4 regions of the Sphingobium salicis subsp. salicis genome follow, and region 2 is predicted to be linked to each of the others. Evidence: riboswitches for the same ligand, from Rfam matches in the RefSeq annotation. Region 2 holds a riboswitch; each other region holds the start of a gene.
What was found. Region 2 has a riboswitch for cobalamin ahead of cobW (cobalamin biosynthesis protein CobW). Riboswitches for the same ligand answer to the same signal wherever they lie in the genome.
Positions count from the first base shown of each region.

Region 1: linked by a shared signal. The riboswitch ahead of VHN57_RS16630 (TonB-dependent receptor plug domain-containing protein) and the one ahead of cobW (cobalamin biosynthesis protein CobW) in region 2 are both predicted to bind cobalamin.
Region 3: linked by a shared signal. The riboswitch ahead of VHN57_RS00355 (TonB-dependent receptor plug domain-containing protein) and the one ahead of cobW (cobalamin biosynthesis protein CobW) in region 2 are both predicted to bind cobalamin.
Region 4: linked by a shared signal. The riboswitch ahead of VHN57_RS23735 (cobalamin biosynthesis protein CobG) and the one ahead of cobW (cobalamin biosynthesis protein CobW) in region 2 are both predicted to bind cobalamin.

Region 1 covers NZ_JAYRCS010000001.1:3,466,740-3,474,179, reverse strand. Annotated here, with positions in the region: gene VHN57_RS16655 (hypothetical protein) at 1-8, shown strand, start outside; gene VHN57_RS16650 (periplasmic heavy metal sensor) at 11-445, shown strand; gene VHN57_RS16645 (RNA polymerase sigma factor) at 442-1,017, shown strand; gene VHN57_RS16640 (copper resistance system multicopper oxidase) at 1,024-2,763, shown strand; gene VHN57_RS16635 (copper resistance protein B) at 2,760-3,620, shown strand; cobalamin riboswitch at 3,683-3,927, shown strand; gene VHN57_RS16630 (TonB-dependent receptor plug domain-containing protein) at 4,118-6,106, shown strand; gene VHN57_RS16625 (peptidase) at 6,109-7,440, shown strand, end outside.
Region 2 covers NZ_JAYRCS010000001.1:4,589,662-4,597,101, reverse strand. Annotated here, with positions in the region: gene cobN (cobaltochelatase subunit CobN) at 1-857, opposite strand, end outside; gene cobW (cobalamin biosynthesis protein CobW) at 857-1,909, opposite strand; cobalamin riboswitch at 2,087-2,326, opposite strand; gene VHN57_RS22155 (Rieske (2Fe-2S) protein) at 2,357-2,734, opposite strand; gene maiA (maleylacetoacetate isomerase) at 2,731-3,375, opposite strand; gene fahA (fumarylacetoacetase) at 3,372-4,664, opposite strand; gene hmgA (homogentisate 1,2-dioxygenase) at 4,661-5,977, opposite strand; gene hppD (4-hydroxyphenylpyruvate dioxygenase) at 5,970-7,010, opposite strand; gene VHN57_RS22130 (amino acid aminotransferase) at 7,021-7,440, opposite strand, start outside.
Region 3 covers NZ_JAYRCS010000001.1:62,258-69,697, forward strand. Annotated here, with positions in the region: gene ispZ (septation protein IspZ) at 1-469, opposite strand, end outside; gene ftsY (signal recognition particle-docking protein FtsY) at 459-1,397, opposite strand; gene mtaB (tRNA (N(6)-L-threonylcarbamoyladenosine(37)-C(2))-methylthiotransferase MtaB) at 1,397-2,638, opposite strand; gene dapF (diaminopimelate epimerase) at 2,641-3,453, opposite strand; gene VHN57_RS00350 (threonine ammonia-lyase) at 3,494-4,486, opposite strand; cobalamin riboswitch at 4,626-4,867, shown strand; gene VHN57_RS00355 (TonB-dependent receptor plug domain-containing protein) at 5,039-6,895, shown strand; gene VHN57_RS00360 (FecCD family ABC transporter permease) at 6,882-7,440, shown strand, end outside.
Region 4 covers NZ_JAYRCS010000001.1:4,911,171-4,918,610, forward strand. Annotated here, with positions in the region: gene VHN57_RS23730 (DUF6538 domain-containing protein) at 42-1,136, shown strand; cobalamin riboswitch at 1,485-1,696, shown strand; gene VHN57_RS23735 (cobalamin biosynthesis protein CobG) at 1,977-3,029, shown strand; gene VHN57_RS23740 (precorrin-8X methylmutase) at 3,029-3,658, shown strand; gene cobI (precorrin-2 C(20)-methyltransferase) at 3,655-4,377, shown strand; gene cobJ (precorrin-3B C(17)-methyltransferase) at 4,374-5,156, shown strand; gene VHN57_RS23755 (cobalt-precorrin-6A reductase) at 5,117-5,881, opposite strand; gene cbiE (precorrin-6y C5,15-methyltransferase (decarboxylating) subunit CbiE) at 5,880-7,088, shown strand; gene VHN57_RS23765 (cobalamin biosynthesis protein) at 7,085-7,440, shown strand, end outside.

The DNA of each region.
Region 1 (7,440 bases), 1.1 Mb from region 2:
AGCGATAGGCATGGGCAAACGTTATTGGCTGGTGGCGCTGGTCGCCTTTGCCGCGGCGCTGGCCGCCGTGCTGGTTGCGCGCACCTGGCTCACGCCCGCGCCGCCGGTGGAGAATGAAGTTCATGCCCTGCTCCACGATCGGCTGACCTTGGACGCCGGCCAGAAACAGCGCATCGCCGATCTGGAAGCCGCCTTCGCCCAGCGCAAGGCGTCGCTCGACGCGGAAATGCGCGCCGACAATCAGCGGCTGGCCGCGGCGATCGCCGCCGAACATGGCTACGGCCCGCGCGTCGCCCAGGCGGTCGACCGGTCGCACCAGGCGATGGGGGAATTGCAGAAGGAAACATTGAAGCACATCTTCGCGATGCGCGGTGTGCTGCGGCCCGATCAGGCCGCGCTGTTCGACGCCGCCGTCGTCAAGGCGCTGACCCAGCCTGCCGGGTGATAGCCGACGATCCCGATGATGCCACGCTGGCGGCGCAGGCGCTGGCCGGGCGGCAGGCGGCCTATGGCGCGCTGATGCGGCGGCACCGCGATGCCGTCTATCGGCTGGCGCGTGGCCATGTCGGCGATGCCGACGCGGCAATGGACATCGTGCAGGAAAGCTTCGTCGCCGCCTTTGCCTCGCTCGCCCGCTATGATGGACGCAGGCCCTTTCGCGGCTGGATCGCGCGGATCACGATCAACAAATGCCATGACTGGGCGCGCCGCCGTGCGGTCCGTCGCTTCTTCAGCTTCGCCCGGCCGATCGAGGATGCCGCCCATGTCGCGGACGCCGCGCCCGATCCCGAGCAGGCGGCCCAGTCCCGCGGCGGCGTCGCCCGGATCGAGGCGGCAGTGGCGGCGCTGCCGGTGGCGCTGCGCGAGGTGGTTTTGCTGCGCGGGATCGAGGGCATGACCCAGGCCGAGGTCGCGCAGATATTGGGCGTCACCGAAAAGGCGGTGGAAACCCGCCTCTATCGCGCCCGCAAGCAATTGCAGGAGATGTTGAGGGAAAGCGACGCGGCGCGCGTATAGAGGGGCATGATCGATCTGCCCTCCCTCCCTCTCGACCGCCGCAGCCTGATCCGGGGGGGCGCCGCGCTTGCACTGGCGCAGGCCTTGCCCGGCTGGGCTGCCACCGGCACGCATGGCGCGGCCCAGGGCGCGCTGTCGGGCGAGACGATCGCGCTCGGCATCGGCGACGGGCATTTTGCGACCGGCGGCCGATCGGCCCATGCGATCAGCGTCAATGGCGGAACGCCCGCGCCGCTCATCCGCCTGCGCGAGGGGCAGAGTGTCAACATCGCCGTCACCAACCGGCTGAAAGAGGATAGTTCGATCCACTGGCACGGGCTGATCCTGCCCTTCCAGATGGATGGCGTGCCGGGCATCAGCTTCCCCGGTATCGCGCCGGGCGAAACCTTCACTTATCGCTTCCCGGTGCGGCAGGCCGGCACCTACTGGTATCACAGCCATTCCGGCATGCAGGAGGCGATGGGCCTTTATGGCCCGATCATCATCGATCCCGCCGGCGCCGATCCGGTGGCCTATGACCGGGAACATGTGATCCTGCTCGCCGACTGGAGCCCGGTTCATCCGCACAGGTTGCTGCAACGGCTCAAGCAGATGGGCGGTTATTATAACATGCAGCGCCAGACGCTGGCGGGGTTGCTGGCGGGGAAGGATCAGGGCCTCAAGGACCGGATCGACTGGGGCGCGATGCGCATGGACCCGACCGATATTTCCGACGTCACCGGCGCCACCTACAGTTATCTGGTGAACGGCATGGGCACAGCCGAAAACTGGACCGGCCTGTTCGCGCCGGGCGAGCGGGTCCGGCTGCGCATCATCAACGCGTCGGCAATGACCAATTTCAATATCCGCCTGCCCGGCCTGCCGATGACTATGGTCCAGTGCGACGGGCAGGATGTCCAGCCGGTCGAGACCGACGAGTTCCAGATCGGCATTGCCGAAACCTATGACGTGATCGTCCAGCCCGGCGAGGCGAAGCCCTATGCCCTGATTGCCGAGGCGATCGACCGGTCCGGCCTGGTCCGCGCCACGCTGGCGCCGCAGATCGGCATGGTCGCGCCGGTGCCCGATCGGCGCGCCCGGCCGCTGCTGGGCATGAAGGATATGGGCATGGACATGGGCGGCATGGATATGGGCCATGGCGGCGTGATCGACCTCAGCCAGCCGGCCAATGAAAGCATGTCCGGCCACAGCATGAAGATGCGCGACAAGTCGGTCGCGCCCAGCGTGAAAATGGGGCCGGGTGTCGCCACCCTGTCGCCGATGCCGGCCGATCGCACCGCCGACCGGCCGACGGGGCTGGAGCATGTCGACCATCGGGTGCTGACCTATGCCGATCTGCGGTCGCTGACGCCGAACACGGACCTGCGCACCCCGACCCGATCGCTCGACATCCACCTGACCGCGAACATGGAACGATATATGTGGTCGTTCGATGGGGTGAAGCTGTCGGAGGGGGCGGAGCCGATCGCCTTCCGTCATATGGAACGGGTGCGTGTGACGCTCATCAACGACACGATGATGCCCCATCCCATCCATCTGCACGGCCATTTCTTCGAACTGGTGACCGGCGAGGCGGCGCATAATCCGCGCAAGCATACGGTGAATGTGCTGCCGGGCGGCAAGGTCAGTTTCGACTTCACCGCCGATGCGCTGGGCGACTGGGCCTTCCACTGCCATATGCTGATGCACATGCATGCCGGGATGATGCGGGTCGTGACGGTGCGCCATGGGGAGGACGCGGCATGAAGCTGATCGCGCTCCTGCTGCTCGCCGCCGCTGCGCCGGTGCAGGCCCAGACCATGGACCATAGCCAGATGGACCATGGCGCGATGGGCCACAGTATGCCCACCACCGATGCTGCGATCCCACAGGGCACGGCCCCGCCGGTGCCGACCGATCATGCCGCCGACGCGCTCTATGACCCCGCTGCCATGGCCCGCGCCCGCGCGGCGATGATCGCGGAAGGGGGCGGCATGACCTATTCGCAATGGATGCTCGATCGGCTGGAACATCGCGCCGGCAAGGGCGCGGATGGCTATGCCTGGGAAGGCGAAGGCTGGATCGGCGGCGACATCAACCGCTTCGCGGTCAAGAGCGAAGGCGAGGGGACGGTCGGAGGATCGCTCGAACGGGCCGAACTGCAGGCGCTCTACAGCCGGGCGATCGACCCCTGGTTCAACCTGCAGGCGGGCGTGCGGCAGGATTTCGGCGAAGGGCCGGACCGCAGCTATGCGGTGATCGGCATCGATGGCCTGGCGCCCTACTGGTTCGAGGTCGGGGCCGAAGCCTTCCTGTCGACCAGGGGCGACGCCCATTTGCGGCTGGAGGCGAGCTATGACCAGCGCCTCACCCAGCGGCTGATCCTGCAGCCTGCCGCCGAGTTCAATCTGGCGGCGCAGGACGTGCCCGAACTGGGGATCGGCGCCGGCCCGTCCGATATCGAGCTGGGGCTGCGGCTGCGCTACGAAATTGCCCGCGAATTCGCCCCCTATGTCGGCGTGAACTGGGAACGCAAGCTGGGCGATACGGCGGATTATGCCCGTGCCGCCGGCGACAAGCCGTCGGCTACCAGCCTGGTGATCGGCCTGCGCGCCTGGTTCTGAGAGGCGCTTGCAGGCCGCCCGATATTCGATTATCGATCCCGCCGATCCCGCGCCGCACGGCATGGGATCATGATCGCGCCGGTGTCCCGAAAGGGGCTTAATAGGGAATGCGGTGCGGACGGGTGACCGTCCAAATCCGCAGCTGTCCCTGCAACTGTAAGCGGTGAGCGCGATGTACATGTGCGGACGGCAGAATGACCGATCCGCCAGCCACTGGGCCGGACGCTAAATCCTGCGAGGCCTGGGAAGGCCGTGCATCAAGCGATGACCCGTGAGCCAGGAGACCTGCCGGCGTCTGGTCGCTCTTGCCTTGGTCCAGGGGATGGCCGCGGCACGGTAACTTCCGTCTGAGCGACGAACGAGCGGCTGGGGCCGCTGCGACGACGCGCGTCGGTTGCCCTTGGGCGCCCGGCCGGCGCGTGTGTCGGACGTTCGCGCGCGTGCCGCTCGTGAAGGTTGCCCCCGCCCGTCGAACGCGGCGCCGGATGGGGGAATATATGAAGTCCAATATCGTTTCGCGGGCCGCTCTGGCCCTTTCGCTTGCCATCGCATCGCCGGCTTTCGCCGATGAAGGGGAAGGCGACAGCATCGTCGTCACCGGCACCAGCCTGGAAGAGACGCTGCCGCAGCAGCTGTCGCGCTATGGCCATGCCATCGAGATCGTCACCGACACGCAGATCCGCGATGCTGCCGCGATCGATACCGCCCGCGCGCTCGAAGCGGTGCCGGGCCTGTTCATCCGGTCGCAGTCCGGGCCGTTCAGCTATGTCGACATCGCGCTTCAGGGTTCGCGCACCAAGGATGTGCTGTGGACGATGGACGGCATTCGCCTGAACAACCGCCTCTATGGCGGCACGTCGCCCAATGACACCATGGCCGCCAGCATGATCGAGCGGATCGAGGTGCTGAAAGGCGGCGAAAGCCTGTTCTATGGCACCCAGGCGGCGGCCGGTGTCATCAATGTCGTCACCCGCGATTTCAGCGACGATCTGGGCGGCCAGGTCAATGCCAGCCTCGACAGCTTCGCCGGCACCAGCCTGGATGGCTATGTTCGCGGCGCGATCGGCCAGCATCGCTTCGTCGTCTGGGCCAATCGCAGCCAGTCGGACGGCTATCGCCCCTATGACGTGATGCAGCCCAGCGCGACCGATCGCGCGCGCGGCTATGATCTCTGGTCGGCGGGCATCAAATATCAATATGATATCGCGCCGGACCTGCGCCTCAACGCGCTCTACCAGCATACCAAGGCCGATCTCGACAATATCAGCGCGACCCGGACGAAGGAGAGCCGCAACGACCGCAACGAGGAAGTGGCCAGCCTGCGGCTCGACTATACCGGCGAGGATGGCGTGCAATTCTTCCTCAAAGGCTATTTCCACGACTGGAAGACTGCCTATGTCCAGATCCGCAATCCCGTGCCCGCCGGCCCGCCACAGGTCATCTACCCTGCCGGCACCTTCTGGGGCTATCAGGATTATGGTGGCAGCGCGGTGGTGCAGCTCAACATGCTGCGCGGCATCGACACGCTGATCGGCTATGATTTCCAGAGCTTCAACGGCCGCGACGACGTCCTGCTGATCGCGCCGACCGATGAACAGGTCCATGCCGGCATCTTCCAGCTGCGCACCAACGACGAATTGTCGAGCAAGGCGCGGATCGCGGCCGGCCTGCGCTACAACAAGGCGAAGGGATCGGAAAAGACGATCTGGAACGTCTCGGGTCGCTATGATGTCAGCGATGCGCTGTTCGTGGAGGCCAATGGCGGCACCTCCTTCGTGCTGCCCGACGCCTCGCAGCTTTATGGCAATGATCCCTGTTGCGAAGTCGGCAACCCGAACCTGAAGCCGGAGGAAAGCCTGAACCTCAACGCCGCGCTGGGCGGTGCGCTCGCCGGCGGGGCGATCCGCTGGAAGGCGACCTGGTTCAACCGGCGCATCACCGACCTGATCGACACCACCTATGATGATCCGGCCTTTCCGGAAGGCACCTATATCAACGTCAGCGACAAGGTGCGGGCCAGGGGCGCCGAACTGGAGCTGAACGCGAATTTGACCGGTGGCTGGGGCCTGTCGGCCAGCTACACCTGGTCGCGCGTCCGCAATCAGGGCAGTTCGGTGCAGCGCGATCGCAATCCGGAACAATATGGCCGCGCCGCGATCGTCTATGCGCCGGAAGCCAGCCGCTTCGGCGCCAATCTGTCGGCCAATTGGGTGGGCGATGTCTGGTCGACCGCATCGGGCTTTGGCCGGATGAACTATGGCAATTATGCTGTGGTCGATGCGGGCGCGCATCTGTGGCTGGATCAGGCGCGGCGCAACCGGTTCGGCATCAATGTCGAAAATCTGTTCGACCGCGATTACGCCTCCACCGGCTATCGCTCGGCGGTCAGCGATGCAGGAGTATTGGACGGCAGCAACAGCCGCTTCCTCTATTTCTACCGGGGCGTGCCGCGCACGCTGCGGGTCAGCTATGGCCTGAGCTTCTGACCATGATGCGGCCGGTCCTGCTGCTGCATCGCTGGCTGGGCATCCTCATCGGCGCCGTCATGACGCTGTGGTGCCTGTCCGGCTTCGTGATGCTCTATGTCGACTATCCGCGCCTGACACCGGCCGCGCAGCTTGGGGGGCTTACGCCCCTCAACCTGTCGGCTGAAAGGGCGGGGATATTGCCCGATGCCATGATGCTGTCCGTCGCGCGGATCGAGATGATGGCGGGGTGGCCCGTATTGCGGGTGACGCCCGCGCTCGATCCGACGCGCACCATTCCCCAGATGCGAGTATCCGCTGGCACCCATGACTGGGCGTCGGGGAAACCGGTCGAGCAGGTCGATCCGCAAAATATCCACAGGATCGCGACCGAGTTCGGCCAGAACAGCGCCATTGCCGGCCCGGTCGGGCAGGTCGCCCAGACGGAGATGGACCAGTGGACGGTCCAGACCTTCCGCCGCAATGCGCCGCTCTACCGCGTCGATTATGCCGATGCCGCCGGCACGCAGGCCTATGTCTCGGGCAGGAGCGGGGAAGTAGTGCAACTGACCACCCGCTTCCAGCGCTTCTGGGGCTGGCTCGGGGCGGTGCCGCATTGGCTCTATCCCACGATCCTGCGGCAGGATGGCGCGCTGTGGAGCCAGGTCGTCATCTGGACCTCGCTGATCGGCTGCTTCCTGACGATCACCGGCCTGTGGGTCGGCATCGCCCGGCTGCGCCGCCGCCGCGACGGCAGCATCGGATCGCCTTATCGCGGCCTGTGGTGGTGGCATCATATGGCCGGACTGTTCTTCGGCATCCTCACCTTGACCTGGGTGGCGAGCGGGCTGCTGTCGATGAACCCCTGGGGGCTGCTCGACAGCGAAGCGATGATGACGCAGCGCCAGCGGCTGAACGGCGACTTCGCCTGGGGCGACGTGCGCCGGGCGATCGCGGCGCTGCCCGCCCTGCCGACGGGTATCGTCCGGCTGGAGGTGGTGCCTGTTGCCGGTGCCATCCATCTGGTGGCGATCGATCGGGCGGGCAAGGCGCGGCGGTTCGACGCTGCTGGCCGTTTTGCCGCTTTGTCCGAAGCGGGGCTGCGCGCGGCGCTCCAGGATGGACCGCCGATCGGCTCGATCGTCCTGCTGGGCCAGGAGGATGCCTATTATTATGGTCACAAGGCCAGCGTCGCCCTGCCGGTGTGGCGCGTCATCCTGGCCGATGACCAGGCGACACGCCTTTATGTCGATCCGGCATCGGGCCGCCTGATCCGCGCCTTCGACCGCAATGGCCGGGCCTTCCGCTGGCTGCAGGACGGGCTGCACCGGCTCGACTTCCCGCTGCTGCGCACC
Region 2 (7,440 bases):
GCCTGTTCCAAGATGCCCGGCACGCGCGGCTCGGACGACGACGAGGCGGCGAAGCTGGTCGCATTGACGATGATGTCGGGCGCGATGTCGGCCAGCAGCCCGCCAAGCCAGTCGCGCACGAAGGGTTCGCGCAACGCACGCACATGCACGGCGGCGACATTGAAGCCGCGCGCGCCAAGCGCCGCCACCATCGCATCGACCGCGCTCAGCGTGCCGGCCACCACCAGCGCGCGATAGAAGATCAGCAGCGCCACCGGCCGCCCCTCGACCCAGGTTGCGCGCAGTTCGGCTACGCCCGGCCGGTCATGGCCGGGTAGGTAGAGGCCGGCGTCAGCGATCGGCAGCGGATGGTCGGGCTCGCCCGCATCCGCGCCGGTCAGCCGGGCGGCGCAGCGCAGGAAGGACAAAGCATTGGCGGTGCCGCCCTGGCGCAGATAGTCCCGCAACTGCTCGCGCATCGCCGCCGGCACGGTGGAAGCACGATCCAGCGCCGGATCGCCCTCCCGCCCGTCGGCGATCGCGGCGAAGGCGATGCCCCGTTCGCGTGCGACCTGCGCAATCTCGTCCACGCCATAAGGCCAGTAGCTCTTGCCGCCGAGCAGGATGACGCAGACGAAGCGCGCCTTGGCGATCACCTTCTCGACATAGAGATCGACCGAATAGGGATGTTTGAGCTGCAACAGATTGGCCAGCCGCACGCTCGGCGCGTCATCGGGCAGGCGCGCGGCAGCGGCGGCGAAACAGGCCAGATCGCTGTCCGCCACGGTCAGGATGACGATGTCGCCGGGCGGCTGATCGAGGTCGATCGCCTCCTCGCCGTCGCTGATCGTTCCCGGCGTGGCGGACAGGAGATGCATCAGCCGAGCACGGCCTGGATGTCGGCCTCGATCGCGGCGCGGTCCAGCCCCTTCTGGCCGATCACCACCAGCTGGGTCCGGCGCGCCTCCCCCGCCTGCCAGGGGCGGTCGAAGAAATGCTGGATGCGCGGGCCGACCGCCTGCACCACCAGACGCATCGGCTTGCCGGCAACCGCGACCATGCCCTTGACGCGCAGCACGTCATGGGTGGCGATCAGCGCGGACAGCGCCTCCACCAGCGTGTCGGGATCGGCGACCGCAGCGCCGCCGACGACGAAGCTGTCGAAATCATTATGGTCATGATCCTCGCCCTCCGCCTCATGGTGCGAGGGGCGGGCGTCAAGATCATCCTCCGCCGCCGCGACGATGCCCAGCAGCGCGCCGATATCGACCGCACCATGAGCGGCGCGGACGATCTTCACGCCGGGCCGCGTCTCGGCATCGACCTGCGCCTCGACCGCGGCCAGCGTGTCGGCATCGACCAGGTCGCTCTTGTTCAGCACCACCATATCGGCACAGGCGAGCTGATCCTCGAACAATTCCTCCAGCGGGCTGTCATGGTCCAGATTGGGATCGGCGGCACGCGCGGCGGCCAGCGCCGCCTCGTCGGTGGCAAAGCGACCGGCGGCGACCGCATCGGCGTCGATCAGCGCGACGACGCCGTCCACCGTGGCGCGGGTGCGGATGTCGGGCCACTGGAAGGCCTTGACCAGCGGCTTGGGCAGCGCCAGGCCCGACGTCTCGATGATGATATGGTCGGGCGGGCTCGGCCGGTCGAGCAGCGCGGTCATGGTCGGCAGGAAATCGTCGGCCACGGTGCAGCAGATGCAGCCATTGGCCAGTTCGACAATATCCTCTTCCGGGCAGGCGGCGTCGTTGCAGCCCTTCACCAGTTCGCCATCGACGCCGACATCGCCAAATTCGTTGATGATGAGGGCGAGCCGGCGCCCCTTCGCATTTTCCAGCAGATGGCGGATCAGCGTGGTCTTGCCCGCGCCCAGAAAGCCGGTGATGACGGTGGTCGGAATCTTGGCAGATGCAGTGTTGGCCATGACAAATACTCGCGCGCCGGAGCAACCGGGGCGGGAGCGAACCGGGCGCGCACGCACGGCCGGCCCGCATCGCGGACGGGCGCTTGTTCGCCCGCAGATGCGTGACCGCGCGGCTCCAGCCGCCAACCTGTCGCTCAGACGGAACACCGTGCCCCGGCCATCCCCTGGACCAAAGCAAGAGCGACCTAAACGCCGGCAGGTCTCCTGGCTTGCGGGTCATAGCGGGAGGAACGGCCTTCCCAGGCCTCGCAGGATTTAGCGTCCGGCCCAGTGGCTGCCCTCCCGGCTGGGGAGGGCGCTGTTCATCACGCTCGCCGCTCACAGTTGCAGGGACAGCTGCGGACTTGGATGCCATGGCATCCGCACCGCCTTCCCATTTTAAGCCCCCGTGGGGGCACCGGCGCGATCATGTCGGGACGATGCGAAGCGCCGTCCCTGGGCCGGTTCCTAGTCGCTTTGGGCAGCGGTGACAATCCAGCCATCGGCGATGGCGAGTGGCCAGGGCGTGAGGCGCTGGCCGACGCACGCCCCGCCGACGCAGACACCATCGTCGCGGCGGAAAATGGCGCCGTGCCAGCTACAGCGGATATGGCTGCCATCCGGGGTCAGATAATCGTCCAGCTGCTGCGCCAGCGGCAGGCCGGCATGGGGGCATTGGTCGACAAAGCCGACGACATGATCGCCGGTGCGCACGGCAAAGCCATGGAAGCGGCCGGCGCGCATCTGCAGCACAAAATTGCGCGCCTTGCCGTCGGCGATTTGCGCGATCGGGCACAGGCGCACGCCCGCCGGCGTCGCGAACAGGCGCGTGTCGGCGTCGCTCATGCGTCGGCGTCGGGCTGGCGATCGGGGTGCGCGGCGGCAAAGGCGGGGAGCGCGCATGCCGCCGCGTCCACGGCGCACAGCCGCGGAAAGGGCGTCAGGTCGACGCCGAAGCGCCGGGCATTGTAGAGCTGAGGCACGATATGGCAGTCGGCGAAACTCGGGCCGTCCCCGAAGGCATGGGTGCTGCCGTGTCGGGCGACCAGTGTTTCGAGCGCGGCCAGCCCCTCGCCGGTCCAGCGCGCGATCCAGGCGCGGACCTGATCCTCGCTGGCACCAAAATCCTGCCGCAGCGCCTGCAACACGCGCAGATTGCCGAGTGGATGAATGTCGCAGGCAATGATGCCGGCCATGGCACGGACGATCGCGGCATCGCCGGGATCGGCGGGCAGCAAGGGCGGCTGCGGCCAGCGCGCCTCGATCCATTCCAGTATCGCGCCGCTCTGCGTCAGCACGGTGTCGCCATCGACCAGCGCGGGCACCAGCCCCTGCGGCGCCAGCGCCCGATAGTCGGGCGCGCGCTGCGCACCGCTGCGCAGGTCATGAGTGACCTGTGCATAGTCGACGCCCTTCAAGGCCAGCGCGATCCGCACGCGATAGCTCGCGCTCGATCGCCAATAGCCATGGAGGATAAGGTCGCTCATCGCGCCGGCACGACCATCGCGCGGCATTCGCCAAAGCCGATCGACACATGGCCGGGGGCGGACGCGGTGGCGCGCAATGTCACCTCGTCGCCATCCTCCAGGAAGCAGCGTGTCTCGCCCGACGGCAGCTCGATCGGCTCGCGCCCGCCGCTGCTGATCTCCATCAGGCTGCCATAGCCCTCGCGCGTAGGGGCGGAGATGGTGCCGCTGCCCAGCAAGTCGCCGGGCATCAGGTTGCAGCCATTGGAGGCATGATGGGTGACGATCTGGCTGACGGTCCAGTACATGTTGCTCGCCGGCCCCTGGCTGAGCCGCATCGGCGGCTGGCCTGCGTCGCGCATCGCCTGGGTGGAGAGATAGACTTCCAAGGTCAGCGCCAGCGCACCATGGGTCTGGTCATCGGCATCGCTGAGGTAAGGCAACGGCGCCGGGTCGCCTTCGGGCCGGGGCGGCTGGGCGATGCGGAACGGCGCCAGCGCCTCGGGCGTCACCACCCAGGGCGAAATGGTCGAATGGAAATTCTTGGCGAGGAACGGCCCGAGCGGCTGATATTCCCACGCCTGGAAATCGCGCGCCGACCAGTCGTTGAGCAGGCAGAAGCCGGCGACATGATCCGCCGCCTCGCTGATGGGGATCGGGCTGCCCAGATCATTGCCGGCGCCGATCCATACGCCCAGTTCCAGCTCATAGTCGAGCCGGGCGGTCGGGCCGACCACCGGCACATCGGCTTCGGGCGGCTTGCGCTGGCCGCGCGGGCGGACCAGTGGATCGCCCGACGGGCGGATCGAGGACGCCCGGCCATGATAGCCGATCGGCACATATTTATAATTGGGCAGCAGCGGATTGTCGGGCCGGAACTGGCGGCCGATATTGTTGGCGTGATGGATGCCGACATAGAAGTCGCTATAGTCGCCGATCCGCGCCGGCAGGTGCAGCATGCAGTCGGCGGCCCGGTGCAGCAGCGGCTCGACCGCCGGGCGATGCGCCGGGTCCGACAGTAAAATGCTGATCCGGCGGCGCAGGGCGACCCGCTCCGCCACCGGCAGCGCCATCAGCGCATTGAGCTGCCCTTCCAGCAGCGGCGCGCAATCGATCAGCCCGGCGCCGACGCAAGCGGCCAGGTCCAAAATGGCGTCGCCAATCGCGACACCGGCGCGCGGCGAAGCTCCTGCGGGCGAAAACAGGCCATAGGGCAGGTTCTGGATCGGGAAATCGCCATGATCCTGCGCGCTCGCAACCCAGCTGGTGCGGGCGGGATCATGGGTTTCGTCTATGTGCCAATAGCTCATGGGGTCTCGTTCATCGGGGGAAGCTGGGCCTTGCGGAAGCCGGACCAGCAATCATCATAATCGGGTTGCAGCAGCGGGCTTTCCATCGCCCAGCGCGTGGGGCGCAGCCCCATGCGGCTTTCGAACATGAAGGCCATGGTGTTGGCGATGCGCTGGGGCTGGAGGTCGGCGGCGATCGCCTTGTCATAGCTGGCGCGGTCGGGGCCATGGCTGACCATGCCATTGTGCAGCGACGCGCCGCCGGGCGCGAAGCCGCCCGCCTTGGCATCATATTCGCCATGGATCAGGCCCATCAGCTCGCTCATCACATTGCGATGGAACCAGGGCGGCCGGAATGTGTCCTCCGCCACCATCCAGCGCGGCGGGAAGATGACGAAATCGATATTGGCGGTCCCCGGCGTCTCGCTCGGCGAGGTCAGCACCGTGAAGATCGAGGGATCGGGATGGTCGAAACTGACCGTGTTGATCGTGTTGAAACGGGTCAGGTCATAGCGCAGCGGCGTCAGATTGCCGTGCCAGGCGACGACGTCGAACGGGCTATGGTCCAGCATGGTTGTCCACAGGCGGCCCATATACTTCTGCACCAGCGCATAGGGCCGCTCGACATCCTCATAGGCCGCGACCGGCGCCTCGAAATCGCGCGGGTTGGCCAGGCCATTGGCACCGATCGGCCCCAGATCGGGCAGGCGGAAGGGCGCGCCGTAATTTTCGCAGACATAGCCGCGCGCCGCGCCCTCGATCAGCTCGACCCGGAATCGAACCCCGCGCGGGATCAGCGCGACCTGCAATGGCGCGACGTCGATCACGCCCAGTTCGGTGACGATGCGCAGCGCCCCCTGCTGCGGCACGATCAGCATCTCGCCATCGGCGCAGACGAAGGCGCGGTCGATCATAGAGGCCGTCGCGGCATAGAGATGCACGGCGCAACCCTGTCCCGCCGCGACATCGCCATTGCCGGCATAGCTGGTGAGGCCGTCGATAAAATCAACGTCACCCTCAGGCAATGGCAGCGGGTTCCAGCGCAGCCGGTTGGGTGAGGGCGGCACTTCGTCGAACGGCGCGCTGCGCAGCAAGGCTGCAGCATCATAGGGCGCGAACGGCGGATGCGCCGCCGCTGGCCGCATGCGATAGAGCCAGCTGCGCCTGTTCTCCGCCCGCGGCGCGGTGAAGGCGGTACCGGACAATTGCTCGGCATAAAGGCCATAGGGCACGCGCTGGGGCGAATTGCGCCCCACCGGCAGTGCGCCGGCCACCGCCTCGGTCGAAAAATGATTGCCGAAGCCGCTCATCATCCGGGGCGGCGCGTCACTCATCGACGGTGATCACGCCGCGACGGATCTGGTCCAGCTCGATCGATTCATAGAGCGCCTGGAAATTGCCATTGCCAAAGCCTTCATTGCCCTTGCGCTGGATGATCTCGAAGAAGATCGGGCCGAACATCGTCTCGGTAAAGATCTGCAGCAAGATGCCCTCCTCGCCGACATTGCCGTCGATCAGAATGCGGTTGCGCTTCAGTCGTTCCAGATCCTCGCCATGGCCCGGCACGCGCTGGTCGACCAGTTCATAATAGGTCTCGATCGTGTCCTGCAGCCGCACCCCGCGCGCGCGCAGCCGCTCGACCGTGTCATAGATATTGGCGGTGGTCAGCGCGATATGCTGGATGCCCTCGCCATTATAGTCGCGGATGAACTCCTCGATCTGGCTCTTGTCGTCCTGGCTCTCGTTCAGGGGAATGCGGATCGCCTTGTCCGGCGCGATCATCGCCTGGCTGAACAGGCCGGTCGCCTTGCCCTTGATATCGAAATATTTCTGCTCCTCGAAGCCGAAGAGGGTGCGGTAAAATTCGCTCCACACCCGCATCTGGCCGCGCTTCACATTGTGGGTCAGATGGTCGAGCAGGTCGAGGCCGACATTGTTGCGCGCTTCGGCTTCCCGCCAGCCGGGAAACTCGGCCCAGTCGGCATAGGGATCGCCGCCATCGGGCATGAAATAGAGGTAGGAGCCGCCAATCCCCTGGATCACCGTGTCATTCTCGTCCGTCGGCTTGCCGCCATGGTCGAGCGCCCAGCGCAGCGCCGCATCGGGATCGGCGACGCGAAAGGCCATGGCGCTGGCCGAAGGGCCATGCTCGCCACGGAACGCAGCGACCCGCCCGGCATCGTCGCGGTTGAGCATCAGGTTGATCCGCCCCTGTTTGTAGCGGGTGATATTCTTGGTCGGGTGCCTGTGCGTCGCGGTGAAACCCAGCTGCTCGAACTGGGCCGCCATCTTCTCGGGCTCGGGCGAGGTGAATTCGACGAACTCGAAGCCGTTGAGGCCCAGCGGGTTGGCGGGATCGATGGTCATAACGGGTTCCTCAGGCAGAAGGCAGATGCGGCGAAAGGCCGGCAACGAAGGCGGGGATGGTGTCGAGCCGCAGCCCGGCGATGTTGATGCGGCCATTGCCGGCCATGTAGATGCCATGGTCGGCGCGCATCGCGGCGACGGCGGCGGCGCTGACCGGCAGCATCGCGAACATGCCGCGCTGGCCGGAAATGGCGGCAAGCTGCGGATGGGCGGCCGCCAGCGCTGTGCGCAGCGCATTGATGCGGGTGCGCATCTGGTCCAGCTCGCTCGTCCATTGCGCGCGCATCGCCGGGCGTTCCAGGATGGTGCGGACGATCGCCGCGCCATGATCGGGCGGCATCGACCAGATGCCGCGCGCCAGCGCGACGATGTTGGAGAAGGCGAGCGTGGTCAGCGCGGCATTCGCCCCCTGCACCCACAGCGCCCCCAC
Region 3 (7,440 bases), 4.5 Mb from region 2:
CGACCGCCATGGCGACGAAGAAGAGGGCCCAGTTGCGCGACAGCTTGCGCCAGCCTTCCTCGGTCAGGCCGTCATAGGCGGCCTGGAGCAGATATTTGAGCAGCGGCTTGCCGCGCAGCAGCCCGGCGAACAGCATCAGCGCGAAGAAGGCGTAGATGATGGTCGGCTTCAGCTGGATGAAGCGCTGGTCGTGGAAATAGATGGTCAGGCCGCCGAAGAAGAGGATCAGCAGCGCCGAGAGCCACAGCATCGGCGAGACCCGGCCGAGCTTCACCTTGGAGATGATCACGGCGATGACGATCGCGGCCATGAAGGCGGCGGTGCCAAAGCTCATGGCGGTGATCGGATTGCCCGCACCCCAGAACCAGCCCGCGCCCTTGTAGCTCAGGAAAAAGACCAGCAGCGGCCCGAAATCGAGCGCGAGGCTGAGGCTGCCGCCATGGGCGGGCTTCTTGGCGTCAACGGGCATAGGCCGTCCCCGCGATCGCGCGTGCCATGTCGCCGGCATCGAAGGGGCGCAGATCCTCGATCTTTTCGCCGACGCCGATGGCGTGGATCGGCAGGCGATATTTCTCCGCCGCCGCTACCAGCACGCCGCCGCGCGCGGTGCCGTCCAGCTTGGTCATGACCAGGCCCGTGACCTGTGCAGTTTCCTTGAAGACTTCGATCTGGTTCAACGCATTCTGTCCCGTGGTGGCATCGAGGACCAGGACAACGTCGTGCGGGGCGGCCGGGTTCAATCGGCCGAGCACGCGGCGCACCTTGGCCAGTTCGTCCATCAGTTCGGTCTTGTTCTGCAGGCGGCCGGCGGTGTCGACGATCAGCACGTCGATGCCGGTGGCCGTGGCCTGCTTGACCGCGTCGAACACGATGCCTGCCGCGTCGCCGCCTTCCTTGCCCGCGACGATGGGCACGCCGAGGCGTTCTGCCCAGACCTTGAGCTGGCCGATCGCGGCCGCGCGGAAGGTATCGCCCGCCGCCAGCATCACGCCATAATCCTGTTCCAGGAAATTATTGGCGAGCTTGGCGATGGTGGTGGTCTTGCCCGATCCGTTGACGCCGATCACCAGGATCACCTGCGGCCGCGGAAAGGCTTCGATCTCGAGCGGGCGGGCGACCGGGGCCAGCACCTTCTCGATCTCCTCCGCGATGATCTCGCGCAGATATTCCTCGGTCAGTTCCTTGTTGTAGCGCCCCTCGGCCAGGCGATCGCGAACCCGGCCGGCCATGGCCGGGCCGAGATCGGACATGATCAGGGCTTCCTCGATCTCGTCGAGGGTCTGGTCGTCGAGCGCGGCCTTGGTGAAAAGGCCGGTCAGATTCTCGCCGAGCTTGTCGGATGTGCGCTTGAGGCCGCCGAAGAGGCGGTCGCGCCAGCTGGTGCCGGTGTCAGTCATTATTGCGCCTCTTGCGCGATCAGCGCGCCATTCTCAAGGCCGCTGATGCGGGCCGCGACGATCGTGGAGGGGGGCTGGGGCGTGGTGAAGCGCACCGGCGCGAAATTTTCCGCATGGCCCGACAGGCCGTTGCGTTCGACCAGCACCGACTGGCGGGTGCCGACCAGGCGAGCGAGCCAGGCGTCGCGCTGCGCCGTGCAGGCGTCGCGCAGCAGCGCGGCGCGGGCCTTGATGGTGGCGCGATCGAGCTGGGGCATGCGCGCGGCGGGCGTGCCGGTGCGCGGCGAATAGGGGAAGATATGGCCATGGACGATGTCGCAATCGGCGACCAGCGCCAGACTGTTGGCGAACATGGCATCATCCTCGGTCGGGAAGCCGGCGATGATGTCGGCGCCGATGCTGATGTCCGGGCGGGCGGCCTTCACCCGCTCGACGATGCGCACGGCATCGGCGCGGGCATGGCGGCGCTTCATGCGCTTGAGGATCATGTCGTCGCCGGCCTGTAGCGAGAGATGCAGATGCGGCATCATGCGCGGCTCATGGGCGATGAGGTCGAACAGCCGCTCGTCAATCTCGACACTGTCGATCGAGGAAAGGCGCAGCCGGGGCAGGTCCGGGACATGACGCAGCAGTCGTTCGACAAGCTGGCCGAGCGAGGGGCTGCCCGGCAGGTCGGGGCCATAGCTGGTGACGTCGACGCCGGTCAGCACGATCTCGCTATAGCCCGCATCGACCAGTTGCTTCGCCTTGTCGATCACCGCGCCGGCGGGGACGGAGCGGCTGTTCCCCCGGCCATAGGGGATGATGCAGAAGGTGCAGCGGTGATCGCAGCCATTCTGCACCTCCAGAAAGGCGCGGGCATGTTCGGCAAAGGCGCTGGCCATGTGCGGCGCGGTGTCGCGCACGGCCATGATGTCGGAGACGTTGACCTTATCCGCCACCGGGGCGAAGGCGGCGGCCTCCAGCTTCTCCCGGTTGCCGATCACGCCGTCCACTTCCGCCATGGCGGCGAAGGTCTGGGGCTCGGTCTGGGCAGCGCAGCCGGTGACGAGGATGCGGGCTTCGGGGCGGTCTCGCCGGGCGCGGCGGATCGCCTGCCGGGTCTGGCGCACGGCCTCGGCCGTCACGGCGCAGCTGTTGACGACGATCAGGTCGTCCTGTGCGCCGGCCATTTCGCGGATCGCTTCGCTTTCCGCGATGTTGAGCCGGCAGCCCAGGGTGATGATGTCGGGACCGGCCACGGTCAGAAGCGGTCCCAGTCCGCCTCGCCGTCGAACACATGGGTGGCGGGGCCGGTCATGCGGATCGTGCCGCCCGGTGCCCAGTCGATCTCCAGGTCGCCGCCCGGCAGGCTGACCGTCACCGGGCCGGCCATCAGCTTGCGGCGGATCGCCGCGACGGCGGTGGCGCAGGCGCCGGTGCCGCAGGCGCGGGTGAGGCCGGCGCCGCGTTCCCAGACGATCAGGCGCAGGTGCTGCGGGCCGACGATCTGCGCGAAATTGACGTTCACGCGGGCGGGGAAAAGCGGGTCATGCTCGATCAGCGGGCCGAGCCGTTCGAAATCGACCGCGTCCAGATCCTCGACGAAGAAGATCACATGCGGGTTGCCGACATTGACGGCGGCCGGGGCGGGCAGGTCTTCCCAGCTGGCCGACATCGTCAGCGTGTCCATCGGATAGCCAAGCGGGATCGCGTCCCAGTCGAAGCGGGGCGCGCCCATGTCGACGCTGGCGCCGCCGTCCACGCCCTTGGCGTCGAGCAGCCCGGCCCTGGTCCGGATCAGCACGTCCTTGCCGACGAACAGCGGCACGCAGCGGGTGGCATTGCCGCAGGCTTCCACTTCCGACCCGTCGGAATTGAAGATCAGCATCGACACGTCGGCCTGGTCGCCGGTCTCGGCATCGCCGATGACGATCAACTGGTCGCAGCCGATGCCGGCATGGCGATCGGCAATGGCGCGGGCGCGCGCCTCCGTCATCGCGACCGGCGCTTGGCGCGCGTCGATCACGACGAAATCATTGCCCAGACCATGCATCTTGGAAAAGCGGCTCATCATGGCGCCGCATTTAGTGCGGGACGGGGCAAAAGACCAGCGGTCAGGCGTCTTGGCTGCCGATGATCGCGGCATAGGCCGCCGGATCGACATTGGCGCCGGAGATGACGAGGGCGGTGGCGCCGTCGGTGGGCGGGGCGAGGCCGGTCAGCATGGCCGCGAGGGCGACCGCGCCACCCGGTTCGACCACCAGCTTGAGCGTGGTGAAGGCGAAGCGCATCGCGTCGCGCACCTGATCGTCGCTGACGACCAGGCCGCCGGCCAGCAGGGCATGGTTGATCGGGAAGGTCAGCGCGCCGGGGCTGGGCGCCAGCAGCGCGTCGCAGATGCTGCGCGCGTCGGGCGAGACGCTTTCGCGCGTGCCGCTGGCGAGCGAGCGGGCGGTATCATCGAAACCGGCGGGTTCGACCGCATAGACGCTGATGTCCGGGCGGGCGGCCTTGACCGCCGTGGCCGTGCCCGCGACCAGGCCGCCACCACCGCAGCAGACGAGAATCTGCGTGAGGTCGGCGCCGGCGGCCTGCGCTTGCTCCAATATCTCCAGGCCGATCGTGCCCTGGCCGGCGATGATGAAGGGATCGTCGAAGGAGGGAACCAGCGTCGCGCCGCGTTCGGTGGCAAGGGCGGTGGCGATTTCCTCGCGGCTCTGGGTGAAGCGGTCATAGGGGACGACCTCGGCGCCCAGCGCGCGGGTGTTGGCGGTCTTGATCGCCGGCGCATCGGCCGGCATCACGATCGTGGCGGGAATGCTGAGCAGGCGCGCGGCAAAGGCGACGCCCTGGGCATGATTGCCCGAGGACCAGGCGACGACGCCCGCCGCGCGTTCCGCAGCGTTCAGTCGGGCGAGGCGGTTATAGGCGCCGCGGAACTTGAACGATCCGCTATGCTGGGCCCCCTCGAACTTCACCAGCACACGCCGGCCGCAGAGATCGTTCAGCGCGGCATTCTCGATCAGCGGGGTGCGGACCGCCGCCGGCGCGATCAGCCGCGCGGCATCGGCGACGTCGGCGGCAGTGATGGCAAGCGAATCGGACATGTCGGCTCCTTCGGTAAGAGGCCCCTGCATAGCCGCCCGCCGGCGCCGCGCAACGATCCGCCGGGGCGATCCTGGCCCGCTTGGCAGGGCTTGTGCTTTGGCTTATGGGGGCCGCGCGCCGGGGCGGTCAAAAGCCCCGGACGCGCATGATCGCGCCGGTGCCCGCAAGGGCTGAAAACGGGAATGCGGTGCGGGGGGCGAAGCCCTTCCAAATCCGCGGCTGTCCCTGCAACTGTAAGCGGTGAGCGCGATACGCAGGGTTCCCAAGCTCTTCAAAAGGGGAGAGCCGGAACCGGCCACTGGACCGACAGGTCCGGGAAGGCTGGCGCATCGTTGCCCTGACCCGCGAGCCAGGAGACCTGCCGGCGTCTGGTCGCTCTTGCCCTGGCCCAGGGGATGGCCATGGCGCGGTGTTTCCGTCGAGCGACGCCCATGGCGGCCGGGGCCGCATCGGTGCGTGGGGCGGGGCGCTGGCGTCTTCCCGATCCTCACGCAGCGACCGCTTGTGCGGACGCCCCGGTTCCAAATCGACGGACGCCGGGGGACGATAAAATGAAGACGTTGGGGATTTCGCTGATCGCGCTGCTGGCCGCTACGCCGGCACTGGCCCAGGATCTGGCACAGGATGACGATATCGTCGTCACCGCTTCGGGCATTGCGCAGCCGCGCGACGAGGTCGGCCAGGCGATCACGGTGATCGATGCCGACACGATCAGAACGCGCCAGGCGGTCGATGTCGTCGAACTGCTCGCCACCACGCCGGGCGTCCGTTTCAGCCGCAACGGCTCCACCGGCGGCGTGACCGGCGTGTCGCTGCGCGGGGCGGAGACGACCCAGACGCTGGTGCTGATCGACGGGGTCAAGGTCAACGACCCGAGCGGCATCGGCGACGGCTATGATTTCGGCCATTTGCTGACCGGCAATATCCGCCGGATCGAAGTGCTGCGCGGCTCCAACTCGGTGGTCTATGGCAGCCAGGCGATCGGCGGCGTGGTCAATGTGATGACCGGCGCGCCGAGCGAGGGTTTCGAGGTCAATGCCTCGGCCGATTATGGCTATAGCGACACGCTGAACGCCAAGGCCGATGTGTCGGGCACGCGCGGCGCGGTGTCGGGCGGGCTGGGCGTCGCCTATTTCAACACCGACGGCATTTCCTCGGTCGGCCGGTCGTTCGGCGGCGTGGAGAAGGATGGCTATGAGAATATCGCCACCAACGCCAAGCTGAAGATCGCCTTTTCCGACACGCTCAGCCTCGACCTGCGCGGCTATTATATCCATGCCGATCTCGACTATGACAGCTTCTTCGGCGCGCCGGCCGACAGCAGCGACGTCAGCAAGCTCGACCAATATGTCGGCTATGCCGGGATCAACCTGGCGCTGCTCGACGGCAAGCTGACCAACCGCGCTGCCGTCACCTGGATGCGCAACGATCGCGACTATTATTTCGTGCGCGGCACTGACCCGGACTATGGCTATTCGGGCACCAATCTGCGGTTCGAATATGAGGGCGTCTATGCCCCGGTGGATCAGGCCAAGCTGATCTTCGGCTATGAGCATGAGCGGCCGGACTATGAGTATTTCGGCTTTGGCGACATAGCGAGCGCGAAGGCGAACATCGACAGCGTCTATGCGCTGGCGGTGGTGAAGCCGCTTGCCGGCCTCGCCGTCACTGGTGGGCTGCGCCATGACGATCATAGCCAGTTCGGCGGCGCGACCACCTTTGGTGCCAACGCCAATTACACGCCGAACGCCGGCGCCACCAATATCCGCCTCTCCTATGGTGAGGGGTTCAAGGCGCCGTCCCTCTATCAGCTCTACGACACCTATAGCGGCAACAGCGCGCTGCGGCCGGAACGGTCGAAAAGCTATGATATCGGCTTCGACCAGAGCCTGGACGGGGACAAGGCGGTGCTGTCGCTGACCGCCTTCCGGCGCGATACCCGCAACCAGATCAATTATGATTATGCGACCTACACCTATGGCAATCTGGACCGGACCCGCGCCAAGGGCGTGGAAGCGACGCTGACGCTGAAGCCGGTCGAGGCGCTGACGGTGGCGGCATCTTACAGCTATGTCGATGCGCGCGACCGGTCGGGCGGGGCCACCGACGGCAATCGCCTGCCGCGCCGCGCCGCCAATGCGGTCAGCCTGTCGGCCGACTATCTCTGGTCCTTCGGCCTGTCGACCGGCGCGACGCTGACCATGGTCGGCGACAGCTATGACGACACGGCGAACACCCGCCGGCTCGACGGCTATGGGCTGGCCGGGCTGCGCGCGACCTTCCCCGTGGGCGACCATCTGGAAGTCTATGGCCGGATCGACAATCTGTTCGATGCGGATTACGCCACCGCCTATGGCTATGGCACCTATGGCCGGTCGGCCTATGGCGGCGTGCGTGTCCGCTTCTAAGGGGCGGCGGCATCCTCTGTTGCTGCCGGGGCTGATCGCCCTGCTGCTGGTCGCGGGCATCGCGTCGGTCGCGCTGGGATCGGTGACGATCGCGCCGGCGCGCATCCTGTCCGTGCTGGCGGGCGGCGGCGACATGGTGGCGCGGGCGATCGTCATCGACCTGCGCCTGCCGCGCATGGCGATCGGCCTGCTGGTCGGCGCCATGCTGGGCCTGTCGGGTGCGGCATTGCAGGGCTATCTGCGCAATCCGCTGGCCGAACCCGCCGTGCTGGGCGTGTCCAATGCGGCGGCGCTGGGGGCGGTGATCGCGCTTTATTTCGGCCTGTCCGAACTGCACCCGATGGCGTTGCCACTGCTGGCGATCGTCACCGCGCTGGCGGCGATCGGCGCGCTGTTCCTGCTTGCCGGGCCGTCGGAAAGCCCGTTGACGCTGATCCTGGCCGGCATTGCCGTCGCGACGCTGGCGGGGGCGGGAATCAGCCTGGCGCTGAACCTGTCGCCCAATCCCTTTGCCGCGATGGAGATTATGAGCTGGCTGATGGGGA
Region 4 (7,440 bases), 320 kb from region 2:
AGCGTTCAACCGCTATACAACGGCGCTACAGAATGAGATCGATGACATATCTCCGGGCGACCGCAGATGGTGGTTTCGAGGTCCGCATGGCCGTCCCGAAAACGCTTCAGTCGATCATCGGAAAATCCAATCTCACTCGACGACTGGGACGAGTGTCTCGATCAGAGGCTAATCGTCGGGCAGCTTCGGTGATCGTCAGGTTTCAGTCTCGGATCGAGGCTGCGCGTGAGGGGCGGCTTGACGAAGATGATGCGCCACCGTCGAAGCCGGTAATGATCTCTCAGGCGCGTCTGATCGATCCAGCGCCAGCACCCAAAAAGGTGCCATTCGAGGCGATCATCAACGGCTATCTGCGCGAACGGAAACCTGCTGCTTCGACGATCAAGCGCTGGAGGCCTGTATTCGCTCATTTCAAGAGATGGGTCGGCCATGATGATGCGGCGAAGGTGTCGGCGGATGATATCGTTCGTTGGAAGGAAGAGCTACTTCGATCTGGCATCTCCGGCCGCAGCGTGCGGGAGGTCTATCTCGCTGGCCTCAAGGTTGTGTTTGGGTGGGCTACGGAAAACCGGAAGATATCAACGAACCCCGTGACCGGCATTTCGGTGCGGGTGGCGAAGCCCGCACGTTTGCGTGAGCGAGGATTCACGGACGTTGAGGCAAGAACGATCCTGCGGGCAGCACTCGGCGGAGATCATGGGGGTGTCTCTGAAGCTCACCGGCGTGCGCGACGTTGGGTTCCGTTCCTATACGCTTATACAGGGGCGCGCGTGGGCGAAATTGCGCAGCTTCGAGGGTGTGACTTCATACAACGCGAGGGGGGGCTTATTCACATCACGCCAGAGGCGGGATCGACAAAGTCAGGATCGGCGGGATTGGTGCCGTTGCATGCCGATCTGATCGGCCAAGGTGTGGTGGAAATGGCGCGTGCCCATGGAGATGGACCGGTTTTTTATAATCGCTCGCTTGGAAGAGGAGGTTGTGCCGCAAATCCGTATCACAAGAAAGTTGGAGAACGGCTGGCGAGATGGGTGCGTGATCTTGGTGTTGATGATCCACATCTTCAGCCCAATCACGCTTGGAGTCATCTGTTCAAGACCTTGGCTCGACGTGCTGGTATCGATCTAGAAATTTGAGATGTTATTCAATGGCATGCGCCTCGATCGATTGGCGAGAAATATGGTTATTGGCCAATTGATGTTCTTGCGCAAGCGATTGAGAAAATGCCAAGATTTGGCATCCATTAGGCTTGATTGTATGGTCTATGACAAGCGATGTAGAGGAAGCGTCGAAATTTAAGATCGATCTGGAAAAAATTTCGAGAATTAAACGAATATTGGCGTACGGGCTTTCTATTCGGCGCTCTACTCGTCCTGAGCCGGGGCGGATATGCGTCCGGGCGGTCCTGCCGGTCCATATTCCGCGTCTTGGCTAAGCCTGATGTTTCGATTAGGGCATCATCGATGCGCCGGTTCATGTTGGTGCATTGCATAACTGACGCCGGTGTTCCGCAAGGAACTTAATCGGGAATGCGGTGCGGGGGCCTGGCCCCTTATTCCGTGGCTGTCCCTGCAACTGTAAGCGGATAGCGCGATGCACGAGCCCATGAGGGCAGCCACTGGACAGAGCGTCCGGGAAGGCGTGCATCCCGCAACGACCCGCGAGCCAGGAGACCTGCCGGCGTTTCGGTCGCTCTTGTCCTGACCCAGGGATTGGTCATGGCACGGTCTCTCTTCCGTCTGGGCGGCGAAGCGTGTGGCTGGGGCTGCACGGCCGCGTGGTGTCGGGCGCCTGTCGCGCCTGCCTGCCGCCTCGCGCCGACCGGCGATGCCGGCAAGCCCCGCCTGGTTGCGTCCCGGCGCGCGGAGGATGTGCCTGTGAGCCAGACCGGCGCGGGCAGGGATAGGGCGACCGCGAACCATGCGGGGGCCCACGGGCCGGCCGTTCGGGGCTGGTGTCCCGATGCCTGGCGCCCGATGGCGGCGGGCGACGGGCTGATCGTGCGCGTGAAGCCGCGCCTCGGCCGTCTTTCGGCCGACGATATGGCCGGGCTGGGCGAAGCGGCGATCGCCCATGGCAATGGCCTGATCGACATGACCCGGCGCGCGAACCTCCAGATCCGCGGTGTGCGCGACGAAAGCTGGCGCCCCTTGCTCGACCGGCTGCTCGACCTGGGCCTGGTGGACGGCGATGCCCGGCGCGAGGGCGCGCGGATGCTGATGATCGCGCCGGACTGGCGCGAAGGCGACGACAGCCATCGCATCGCCAGCCAGCTGCTCGATCGCCTGAACGAACTGCCGGATTTGCCGGGCAAGATGGGCTTCGTCATCGATGCCGGCGCCGCGCCGCTCATGTCCGGCGAAGCGGGGGATTTTCGCATCGAGCGGGCGCGCGATGGCGGCCTGATCTTACGTGCGGAGGGGCGGGCACAAGGCGTGCCGGTGGATAGCGGCGGCGAAGTGGATGCGCTGCTCGCGCTCGCCCGATGGTTCGTGGAGAGCGACGGCGCGCGCGCGGGGCGCATGGCCCGGCATGATGCGCCCCTGCCGGATTGGGCAACGGGCACGGCAGAGGCCGCGTCGCCACGCCCGCGACTGGTCCCCGGCGCATGGGATGGCGGCTTGGCCTATGGCCTTCCCTTCGGCCGGATCGACGCGCGGCATCTTCTCGACGCGCCGGCCATGCGGCTGACCCCATGGCGCATGCTGCTGGCCGAAGGACAACTGCCTGGCCTGTCCGCCGACGCTGCCGACCCGCTGATCCATGTGGAGGCCTGCCCCGGCGCACCTACCTGTCCGCAGGCGAGCGTGGAGACGCGCGACCTCGCCCGCCAGTTGGCCCCCCATGTGGCGGGCCGCCTTCATGTCTCCGGCTGCGCCAAGGGCTGTGCCTGTGCGATGCCGGCCGACATCGTGCTGACGGGGCGGGACGGGCGCTACGACCTTGCCTTCCATGCCCGCGCAGGATCGGCGCCCGTCCGTCCTGACCTCACCGCCACCGACCTTCTTGCCCATTTCGGAGCCTGTTGATGCCCCATGATTATGAGAGGGACGGCGCGGCGATCTATCGCCAGTCCTTCGCCACCATCCGCGCCGAAGCCGACCTCGGGCGCTTTGCTGCCGAGGAGGAGCCGGTCGCCGTGCGCATGATCCATGCCGCAGGCATGGTGGACCTTGCGGCCCATATCCGCTTTTCGCCGAGCTTTGCAGCGGCGGCGCGGCAGGCCCTGGCCGCAGGGGCGCCGGTGCTGTGCGATGCGCGCATGGTGTCGGAAGGGGTCACGCGTGCGCGCCTGCCCGCCGACAATGCCGTGCTCTGCACCCTGCACGACACCGCCGTGCCGGACATGGCGCGGGCGATGGGCAATACCCGGTCCGCCGCCGCGCTGGAACTGTGGCGGCCGCATCTTGCCGGGGCGCTGGTTGCCATCGGCAATGCGCCCACGGCGCTGTTCCACCTGCTCGACATGCTGGAGGATCCGGCCTGTCCGCGCCCCGCGGCGATCATCGGCTGCCCGGTCGGCTTCGTCGGTGCGGCGGAATCCAAGGCGGCACTGTGGGCGGCGCAGCCCGTGCCCTGCTGCGTCGTCGACGGCCGGCTGGGTGGCAGCGCAATCACGGTCGCGGCGATCAATGCGCTGGCGAGCCGCGCGGAATGAGCGGCACCGTCTATGGCGTGGGCCTCGGCCCCGGCGCGCAGGACTTGCTGAGCGTGCGCGCGGACCGGCTGGTGCGGGGGGGACGGCATGTCGCCTATTTCCGCAAGGCCGGTCGGCCGGGGCAGGCGCGCCGCATCGCGCAGGGCATGCTGCGGGACGATGCGATCGAACTGGCGATGGAATATCCGGTGACGACCGAAATTCCGCTCACCGATCCGCGCTACAATGACTGCCTTGCCGCCTTCTATGCCGATTGCACCGGCCGGCTGCTGGCGATCGCGGAGGCGGGCGAGGATGTGGTCGTCTTGTGCGAGGGCGATCCCTTTTTCTACGGCTCCTTCATGCATCTGCACAGCCGGCTGGCGGGTCTGGTCCCGGTTGAAGTGGTCCCCGGAATCATGGGCATGTCGGGTGCCTGGAATGCGACCGGCCTGCCGATCACCTGGGGTGACGATGTGCTGACCGTGGCGATGGCGACGCTGCCGGAAGAGGAACTGGTCCGCCGCATCCGCGATACCGACGCGCTGGTGGTGATGAAGATCGGCCGCCACCTCGCCAAGCTGCGCCGCGCGGTGGCGGCGGCCGGGCGCAGTGATGAAGCATGGCTGGTCGAACATGCCGCCATGCCGGAACAGCGCGTGACCCGGCTGGCCGATGTTGACAGGGTGACGCCCTATTTCTCGATCCTGCTGATCCACGGCCAGGGGCGCCGGCCATGAATTTCGCCGCGGGAGAGGGGGGCTGGATCGCGATCGCGGGGCTCGGGCCGGGGGACGAAGCGCTGGTGACGCCGGAGGTCGACGCCGCGCTGGCTGCCGCGACCGACGTGGTGGGCTATATCCCCTATGTCGCGCGGGTCGCGCCGCGTGCGGGGCTGATGTTGCATCCTTCGGACAATCGGGTGGAACTGGATCGGGCGGCCCATGCGCTGGAGCTGGCGGCGCAGGGGCGGCGGGTCGTCGTCGTCTCCTCGGGCGATCCGGGCGTCTTTGCCATGGCATCCGCCCTGTTCGAGGCGCTGGAGGCCGGACCCGCTCCCTGGCGCGACATCGACATTCGCGTGCTGCCCGGCATCACCGCGATGCTGGCCGCCGCGGCGCGTGCGGGCGCGCCGCTCGGCCATGATTTCTGTGCGATCAACCTGTCGGACAATCTCAAGCCCTGGGCCCTGATCGAAAAGCGGCTGCGGCTGGCGGTGGAGGCGGATTTCGCCATGGCCTTCTACAATCCCCGGTCGGCGTCGCGGCCGGAAGGGTTCGTGCGCACGCTGGCGCTGTTGCGGGAGCTTTGTGGCGACGCGCGCCCGATCCTCTTCGCCCGCGCCGTGACCACCGCGCAGGAGACATTGCATATCGTGCCGCTGGGGCAGGCACGCGCGGACATGGCGGACATGCGCACCATGGTGATCGTCGGGTCGAGCCGGACCCGCATCATCGAGCGGGCGCGCGGGCCGATCCTCTATACGCCGCGCGGCATCCCCGACGAGGCGGCGGGATGAGCGATCCAGTCGAGCACATCCTCGGGCCGGTGGAACTCCTGCCGCTCGGGCAGCGGCGGCCGGTCGATCATCAGCACGCGCAGGCCCAGTGCGCGCGCGGCGTTCAGCTTGGCGGCTGCGCCCGTGCCACCGGCATTCTTGGCGACGATCAGGTCGATGCGATGGTCCCGCAGCAAGCTGGTGTCGTTCGCCACCGTGAACGGGCCGCGATCCACGATCAGGGCATGATCGGGCAGGGGCGGCACTGCGTCCGGCGCATCCACGAAGCGCAGCAGATAATGATGCTGGGGCTGGGCGGCGAAGTCCTCCACATGCATGCGCCCCAGGGCCAGCATGATCCGCTGAGGCGGGCCGTCGAGCGCGGCCACAGCCGCTGCCATGTCCGGCACCGTGGTCCAGCGATCGCCGGCGACCGGCGTCCAGGGCGCACGGGTCAGTGCGGCATGGGCGATCCCCGCCCCATGCGCAGCCGCCACCGCATGGGCGCTCATCGTCGCGGCAAAGGGATGGGTGGCGTCGACCAGATGGGTGATGCCTTCCGCGCGCAGATGCGCGACCAGTCCCGCCACCCCGCCAAAGCCGCCGACCCGCACGGGCAGGGGTTGTGCCCGCGGGCTGGCCGTGCGTCCGGCATAGCTGAAGGTCGCGCGGATGCCGCGCGCCGCCAGCAAGGCCGCCAGCGCGCTTGCCTCCGTCGTGCCGCCCAGCAGCAGGATATTGGGCATGGATGACATGAATTCTCCCCCCTGGTTGACGATCGTCGGCATCGGCGAGGACGGGATGGACGGCCTGTCTGCGGCAAGCCGCGCGGCACTGGCGGCGGCGGACCTGGTCATGGGGCCGGCCCGGCACCTCGCGCTGCTGGGCGGGATTAGCGCGCCGATGGTCGAATGGCCAGTGCCCTTCGCGGACGGGATCGCGCGGCTGCTGGCGCATCGTCGGCGGCCGGTGGTGGTGCTGGCGTCGGGCGACCCCTTCTGGTTCGGCGCGGGCAGCAGCATCGCGCGCCATCTGGAGGCGCATGAATGGTGCGCGCATCCCGCGCCCTCCACCTTCGGGCTGGCGGCGGCGCGGCTGGGCTGGGCGATACAGGATGTCGCGTGCCTCGGCCTGCATGCCGCGCCGCTGGATCGGTTGCGTCCGCACCTCGCGTCGGGCGCGCGGGCGCTGCTGCTGCTGCGCGACGGGGCGGCGGTGGCGGGACTTGGCGCCTGGTTGTCGGCCAGGGGATTTGGCGCGTCGCGCCTGCATGTGCTGGAAAGCCTCGGCGGCCCGCGCGAACGGATCCGGTCGATCGAGGCGGGGGCGACGATACCGGCCGACATCGTTCATCCCGTGGCGGTCGGGCTGGAGGTCGCCGGTGACGGCCCCGTCCTGACCGTCGCCAGCGGTCGTCCCGACGCGCTGTTCGACCATGACGGACAGATCACCAAGGCGCCGGTGCGCGCCCTGACCCTGTCGGCGCTGGCGCCCCGGCCGGGGGACTATCTGTGGGACATTGGTGCGGGGTCGGGATCGATCGCGATCGAATGGCTGCTGGCCCATCCCGCCAATCGCGCCTGCGCGGTGGAGGCCGATCCGGCCCGTGCGGATCGCGCCCGCGCCAATGCCCGTGCGCTGGGCGTGGATCGGCTGGAGCTGATGATCGGTCGCGCGCCGGCCATGTTGCCCGATGGCTTGATGCCGCAGGCGGTCTTCATCGGTGGCGGTTTGTCGCAGGCGCTGCTGGAACGGCTGGAGGCGCTGCTGCCACCCGGCACAAGGCTGGTGGCCAATGCCGTGACATTGGAGTCGGAGGCGCTGCTGGCACTCTGGCACGGGCGGCGGGGCGGCAGCCTGCTGCGGATCGAACTGGCCGACGCCGCGCCGCTCGGCAATCGCCATGGCTGGCGGTCGCGCTATCCGGTGGTGCAGTGGAGCGTCACGCTATGATCGTTGCGGGCTTCGGTTTCCGTGCCGGCGCGACCACCGCGTCCCTGCGGGCGGCGCTGGTGGCGGCCGGCGGCGGACGGGATGTCACCCATCTCGCCACGCTGGCGGACAAGGCCGGGGGACTGGCGGAACTCGCCGCGCAACTGGCCCTGCCGCTCATCCCCATTGCCGCCGATCGCCTCGCCTCCCTGCCCATCATAACCCGGTCGCCGGTCTCTCTGGCCGCGCGCGGCACCGGCAGCGTCGCCGAGGCCTGCGCCCTGGCCGGCGCGGGGGAAGGCGCCCGCCTGCGCGCAGCCCGCAGCCTTTCCCCCGATCGCATGGCGACCTGCGCCATCGCTCAAGGAGCATC